Regions from separate parts of the Actinomadura formosensis genome, predicted to be linked through region 1. Evidence: predicted binding sites of a transcription regulator. Region 1 holds the regulator's gene; the other holds the start of a gene.
What was found. Region 1 encodes HrcA, which represses chaperone genes, less so after heat shock. Its sites were predicted from a motif close to TTGGCACTCTCNNNNNGAGAGTGCCAA; they were not measured.

Region 1 (3,402 bases):
CGGCCGCGGGCTTGACCGCTTCCCAGATGTCGATGAAGGGGTGGCCGGTGACCAGGACGTACGGGGACGACACCTGCGCGGCGATCCGGGACTCCTTGGAGCCGTCCACCAGGTGGTCGACGAGGACGCCGAGGCGGCGGTTCTCGTCCGGGGCGAACTCCTCGACGATGGCGGGCAGGTCGTCCACGCCTTCGAGGTACTCCACGACGATGCCCTCGACCCGCAGGTCGTGGCCCCAGATCTTCTCGACCAGCTCGGCGTCGTGGACGCCCTCCACATAGATGCGGCTCTCCTTCGCCACGCGGGCGCGCAGGCCCCGCACGGCGATCGAGCCGGACGCCGAGCGGGCCGGTCCCCTGGGCGAGGCCTGCGGGCGGACGAGCGTGACCGTCCTGCCGTCGATCAGGAAGCCCGACTTGGTCAGGGGGAAGACGCGGCGCTTGCCGAACCGGTCCTCCAGGGTGACGCCGAACTTGTCGCAGCCGACCACGGCACCGCAGAAACCGCTGTCGGGATCCTCCGCGACCAGCCCGGGTTCGGCCGGGATCTCCGGAATCTGGCCCTTGCGGGGCCTGCGCCAGTCGCCGGCCAGCACGTCGTTTCCGTAGTTGTCACTGCGCACGGGTCCGCACATTAACCCGGCGGGACGGCTGCGCGGGGTCGTCCCTCGTCCCTCGGCGTGGCGCCGGTGTCCGATGCGGATAGGATCGCGCAGCCGTGCGGGGAGTGCGGGGGCACTCCGATGAGGGGCTTCGGGGCCGTACAATTGGCACTCTAGAGTAAGGAGTGCCAGCGGTAGGGGTCGGGACGAAGGAGGTGACGCCGTGCTGGACGACCGGAAACTCGCGGTCCTGCGCGCCATCGTCGAGGACTACGTCTCCACCAACGAGCCGGTGGGCTCCAAGGCCCTGGCGGACCGGCACAATCTCGGGGTGTCGCCCGCGACGATCCGCAACGACATGGCGGTGCTGGAGGAGCAGGGCTACATCGCCCAGCCGCACACCAGTGCCGGGCGCGTCCCCACCGACAAGGGCTACCGGCTGTTCGTCGACAGGCTGTCCACGATCAAGCCGCTGTCGGTCGCCGAGCGCCGTGCGATCGAGACGTTCCTGTCCGGCGCCTACGACCTCGACGACGTCGTCGGCCGCACGGTGCGGCTGCTCGCGCAGCTCACCCGGCAGGTCGCCGTCGTGCAGTACCCGTCGCTGACCCGCTCGTCGGTGCGGCACGTCGAGCTGGTCCCGGTCGCCGAGGGACGGCTGCTGCTCGTCCTGATCACCGACACCGGGCGGGTGGAGCAGCGGGTCATCGAGACGCCCGGCAGCGTCTGCGAGGAATCGATCGGGCATCTGCGGGCGTTGCTCAACACATGCCTGGACGGGCTCGGCCTCGGCGATGTGCCGGCCGCCGTCGCCGACCTCCCCGAGAGGGTGGGGCCGGACGACCGGCCGGTTGCGGCCGCGGTGCTGTCCGTCCTGCTGGAGACGCTCGTCGAGAAGCACGAGGAGAAGATCGTTTTCGCCGGCGCGGCCAACCTCGCCGCCGTGGACTTCTCGCAGAGCCTGCGGGAGGTGCTGGTGGCGCTGGAGGAACAGGTGGTCCTCATGAGGCTGCTCGGCGAGACCGGGGACTCCTCTACAGTTACGGTGCGGATCGGCACCGAGAACCCCGATCTGGGGCTCCGATCGACCTCGGTCGTCGCCGCGGACTACGGGGTGGGCGACCTCACCTTGGCCCGGCTGGGAGTGCTCGGGCCTACACGCATGGATTACCCCAGCACGATGGGAGCGGTACGGGCAGTGGCACGCTACGTGGGACAGATCCTGGCGGGGTCGTAAGGTGGCGAACGACTACTACGCGACCCTGGGCGTCCGGCGCGACGCCAGCGCCGACGAGGTGAAGAAGGCCTACCGCCGGCTTGCGCGGGAACTCCACCCGGACGTCAACCCGGATCCGGAGACCCAGGAGAAGTTCAAGGAGATCACCCAGGCGTACGAGGTGCTCTCCGACCCCAAGAAGCGCGAGATGTACGACCTCGGCGCGGACCCGTTCGCCTCCGGGGCCGGCGCGGGCGCCGGCGGGTTCGGCGGTGCCGGGTTCCCGTTCAGCGACATCATGGACGCCTTCTTCGGGACGGCGACATCCCGCGGCCCCCGGTCGCGGGCGCGGCGCGGCCGGAACGCGACGCTGCGGGTCGAGCTCGACCTGAGCGAGACGGCGTTCGGCACGACCCGCGAGCTGTCCATCGACACCGCGGTCGCCTGCGCCACCTGCGAGGGGTCGGGCTGCGCGCCCGGCACCCACCCGGAGACGTGCGAGACGTGCCACGGGCGCGGCGAGGTGCAGCAGGTGCAGCGCTCGTTCCTCGGTCAGGTCATGACGGCGCGGCCGTGCCCGGCGTGCGGCGGGTTCGGCTCGGTGATCCGCAACCCGTGCACCGAGTGCTCCGGCGACGGCCGGGTCCGCACCCGGCGGACCGTCAAGGTCAAGATCCCGGCCGGGGTGGAGAACGGCATCCACATCCAGCTCGCCGGCGAGGGCGAGGTCGGGCCGGGCGGCGGCCCGCCCGGCGACCTGTTCCTGGAGATCGTGGAGAAGCCGCACGCGATCTTCGAGCGGGAGGGCGACGACCTGCACTGCACGGTCGAGATCCCGATGACCGCGGCGGCACTCGGCACCAGCGTCACGATCGAGACGCTGGACGCGGCCGAGGCCGTCGACATCAAGCCCGGCACGCAGTCGGGGCAGGTCATCACGCTCTACAACCGGGGCGTCCGGCACCTCAACGAGAGCGGTCGCGGCGACCTGATGATCCACGTGAACGTGGAGACGCCGACCCGGCTGGACGAGGAGCAGGAGGAGCTGCTGCGCCGTCTCGCGGCGCTGCGCGGCGAGGAGCGTCCGCCCGGTAAGTTCGCCCCCGGGCAGCGGGGCGTGTTCTCCCGCCTCAAGGACGTGTTCAACCAGCACTGAAGCGCCGTGGCGGCGGCCTACCAGGAGGGCCGCCGCGGCGAGCATGGTGACCAGGGAGGACGCCCATGAGCCCGCCGGTGTTCCTCGCCGCGACGGACGCGCTGGAACGCGGTTCCGTCGTTCTGGACGGGCCCGAGGGGCGGCACGCCGCGGCCGTGCGGCGGCTGCGGCCCGGGGAGCGCGTCGATCTGACCGACGGCGCGGGCCTGCTGGCCGAGTGCGTCGTCACCGCCGTCGACCGCGCGTCCCTCACGCTGGATGTGCTGGACCGGCACCGTCAGCCCCCGCCGTCGCCGCGTCTCGTGGTCGTCCAGGCCCTCCCGAAGGGCGACCGGGGTGAGCTGGCCGTCGAGACGATGACCGAGGCCGGCGTGGACGAGATCGTCCCGTGGGCGGCGGAGCGCTGCATCACCCGATGGCGCCCGGACC
Region 2 (3,402 bases), 1.1 Mb from region 1:
TTCTTGGGCGTTGCCGGGAGCGTCCGCAGCACCCTGGAACGGACGGTCGCCGGTCGGGCCGCGGGCTTCTTCGGGGGGCTCGGGTTCGCCGGTGGGAGTCGTGAGGACGTCTATGCGGTCGCCCGGATGGAGCAGCCGGACGGCGTCGGGGTCGGCTATGCGGACCGGGGTGGCCACCTTGCCGGGGCCGTAGCCGCGGAGTAGGGCGTCGCCTATCACGCGGACGTCGGTCAGAGGTTCGCCTTGGCGCATGGGGCCCGCGATGACGCGGCCCACGGCGCCCGTGCGGAGCGCGCCGGCCGGGACGGAGGCGGGCGGCAGGGCCACGGGACGCAGATCGGAGGGGCCGAGGGCCGTCCCCGCGGGGAGGTCGCGGGCGGCGGCGAGGACGCGGGCGGACGGGGGCGCTCCCGGCCGGAGCGCGAGCAGGGCGAGGCCGGCGGCGGCCGCGGCGAACAGGGCCGCCAGCGGCCGCCGCAGGCGGGTTAACCGGGTGTTCACGGCAGTTCCAGGGGGAGCTTCATGCCGTCCAGGACGTTCGGGCAGGGGCAGGTGCGCTCGGTGGGCAGCGCCTTGACCACGTCGGTGACCAGGGCGCGCAGGCGGCCGATGTTCTGGCCGAAGACCCGGAGGACCTCCTCCATCGTGACGCCGTCGCCCTCCTCGATGCCCGCGTCCAGGTCGGTGACGAGGCAGAGGGAGGTGTAGCAGAGCGCGAGTTCGCGGGCGAGGACGGCCTCCGGGTGGCCGGTCATGCCGATCAGCGTCCAGCCCTGGGAGGCGAACCACCGGGACTCGGCGCGGGTGGAGAAGCGCGGGCCCTCGATGACGACGAGCGTGCCGCGGTCGACGGGCTCCCAGGCGGAGGCGCGGGCGGATTCGATGGCGGTGCGGCGGCCGGTGGGGCAGTACGGGTCGGCGAACGACACGTGGATCGCGGCGCCCTCGCCGTAGAAGGTCTGGGCGCGTCCGGACGTCCGGTCGGCGAGCTGGTCGGGGACGGCGAGCGTGCCGGGCCCGTAGCCGGGGGTCAGCGAGCCGACCGCGCACGGCCCCAGTACCTGCCGGACGCCGAGGGAGCGCAGCGCCCACAGGTTGGCCCGGTACGGGATCTGGTGCGGCGGGAACCGGTGGTCGCGGCCGTGCCGGGGGACGAACGCGACGCGGCGCCCGGCCAGCTCGCCGACCGCGATGGGGTCGCTCGGCGGGCCGTAGGGGGTGTCGACCTGGATTTCCTCGATGTCGTCGAGGAACGAGTAGAAGCCGGAGCCGCCGATGACCCCGATCTCGGCGGCGGGCTGGGAACCGGAAGTGGCCATGGCGCCGACACTAGCCATCCCGCGCCGGTCCCCGGCAGGGCGTTCGCCGATTGTGGATAACCGGGAAGGGGGCCGGCCGCGGCCGGCGTCCGGGCATGGCGAAAGCCGGGGGATCCGCGCTCGGATCCCCCGGTGCGGCGTAGGGGAGACCTAGAAGGTCAGGCGACCTTTTCGGACGAAGAGCCGGCCTTGCTGGACGACGAGGAGTCGCCGCCAGACGAAGACGAGGACGCCCCGGAGGTGGCGGAGTCGCCGCCAGAGGAGCCGTCGGCCGAACCGTTGGCTGAGCCGCCGGACGAGCCATTGGACGAGGAGCCCACGGTCGAGGACGACTTGCCGGAGCCGCGGCTGTCGGTGCGGTAGAAACCCGACCCCTTGAAGATGATCCCCGCCGCGGAGAAGACCTTGCGGAGCCTGCCGCTGCACGCCGGGCATTCGGTCAGCGCGTCGTCGCTGAACTTCTGCACGACCTCCAGAGGCTCGCCGCACTCGGTGCAAACGTACTGATACGTCGGCACGGTTCCTCCTAGCTGACTCAGCCCGGCGGAGTCCGGACTGGCACTCACTATGAACGACTGCTAATGGTACCCATGCGTGGAACACTATTCGCCCCCGACCTGTTCCCTGACCGGTCAGGGAAACGTCCGGCCAGGGGAGCGGCCGGTCAGGCGCCCGTCTCGCCGAACCAGCCCGCCAGCCGTCCTTTGCGGCTGACCGCGCGCAGACGGCGTTCGGTGATCCCGCGCACGGCGTCGGTGGTCACGACCAAGAGCGTGTCACCGGCCTGCAAAGGCGTGGTGGGCTCGGGGACGAAGCTCGCCCCGTCCCGCACGACGAGGGTGATGGACGCGCCGGGCGGCAGCCGCAGTTCGAAGATCTCCACGCCGCTCAGCATCGAGTCGGGCGGGATGCGGACCTCCAGAAGGTCGGCGTGCAACTCCTCCAGCGGCGCCGCCTCCACGTCCAGTTCGCGGGTCTGCTCGTCGCTCTCCAGCCGGCACCAGCGCGCGACCAGTGGCAGCGTGGGCCCCTGGAGGAGGGTGAACATGACGACGATGTTGAAGACGATCGCGAACAGCCGTCCGGCGCTCGGGACATCGGCGACCATGGGGATGGTGGCGAGGACGATCGGCACGGCGCCGCGCAGCCCGGCCCAGGACGTGAAGATCTTCTCGCCCCACGACAGCCCGAACCCGATCGTGGACAGCCCGACCGATACCGGACGGGCGATGAGCAGCAGCACGAACCCGACGATGAGCGCGGGCAGGATCTGGCCGGGGAGGTCACCGGGGTCGGCCAGCAGGCCGAGCATCACGAACAATCCGATCTGGGCGAGCCAGCCGACGCCTTCCGCGAAGCCGCGGGTGGCGGGACGGTGCGGAAGCCGCGAGTTCCCGAGGACGAGCCCGCTCACGTAGACGGCGAGGAACCCGCTCCCATGCAGCAGTGAGGCAGCGCCATAAGCGCCGATGGACAGCGACAACACCGCGATGGGGTAGAGGCCGGAAGCCGGCAATGCGACACGCCGCAGTGCTTGTGCGCCGAGCCAGGCGATCGCGATACCGATGACGGCGCCGGCGGCCAGTTCGTACACCATCACGCCGAGCAGTTCGACCAGGTTGGGGGCGGTCGTATGGGCGCTGAGCGTGACGACGATGATGACGACGGGAGCGTCGTTGAAGCCGGACTCGGCCTCCAGCAGGCCCATCAGCCGGGAGGGCAGCGGCAGCCGCCGCAGCACCGAGAACACGGCCGCCGCGTCGGTCGGCGCGAGCACCGCGGCGAGCAGGAACGCGGGTCGCCAGTCCATCCCCACCAGCCACATGGCGGCGAGGGCGACCACGACGATGCTGAGCAGGGTGCCGAGGGTGGACACGCTGAGCGCGGCGGGCACCGAGGGCCGCATGCGCCGCCAGTCGGTGGTGATGCCGCCCTCCGCGAGGATCAGGACGAGGGCGGCGAGGCCGAGCGTCTCGGCCAGTTCGGCGTTGTCGAAGCGAATGTGGAGAAGGCCGGACTCGCCGATGAGGAGGCCGAGGCCCAGGTACGCCAGCAGCGTCGGCAGACCGGCCTGGTGGGACAG

Region 2: a site for HrcA is predicted at 1,875-1,901, ahead of ACQP1N_RS06580 (FmdB family zinc ribbon protein). Genes of this name have one in related genera too.

What each region holds. Positions count from the first base shown of each region.
Region 1 is NZ_CP192011.1:2,472,301-2,475,702, forward strand. Features, by position in the region: gene ACQP1N_RS11700 (DUF3097 domain-containing protein) at 1-622, opposite strand, end outside; gene hrcA (heat-inducible transcriptional repressor HrcA) at 825-1,838, shown strand; gene dnaJ (molecular chaperone DnaJ) at 1,840-2,973, shown strand; gene ACQP1N_RS11715 (16S rRNA (uracil(1498)-N(3))-methyltransferase) at 3,039-3,402, shown strand, end outside.
Region 2 is NZ_CP192011.1:1,393,600-1,397,001, forward strand. Features, by position in the region: gene ACQP1N_RS06570 (SAF domain-containing protein) at 1-501, opposite strand, end outside; gene ACQP1N_RS06575 (S-methyl-5'-thioadenosine phosphorylase) at 498-1,319, opposite strand; gene ACQP1N_RS06580 (FmdB family zinc ribbon protein) at 1,478-1,837, opposite strand; gene ACQP1N_RS06585 (potassium/proton antiporter) at 1,984-3,402, opposite strand, start outside.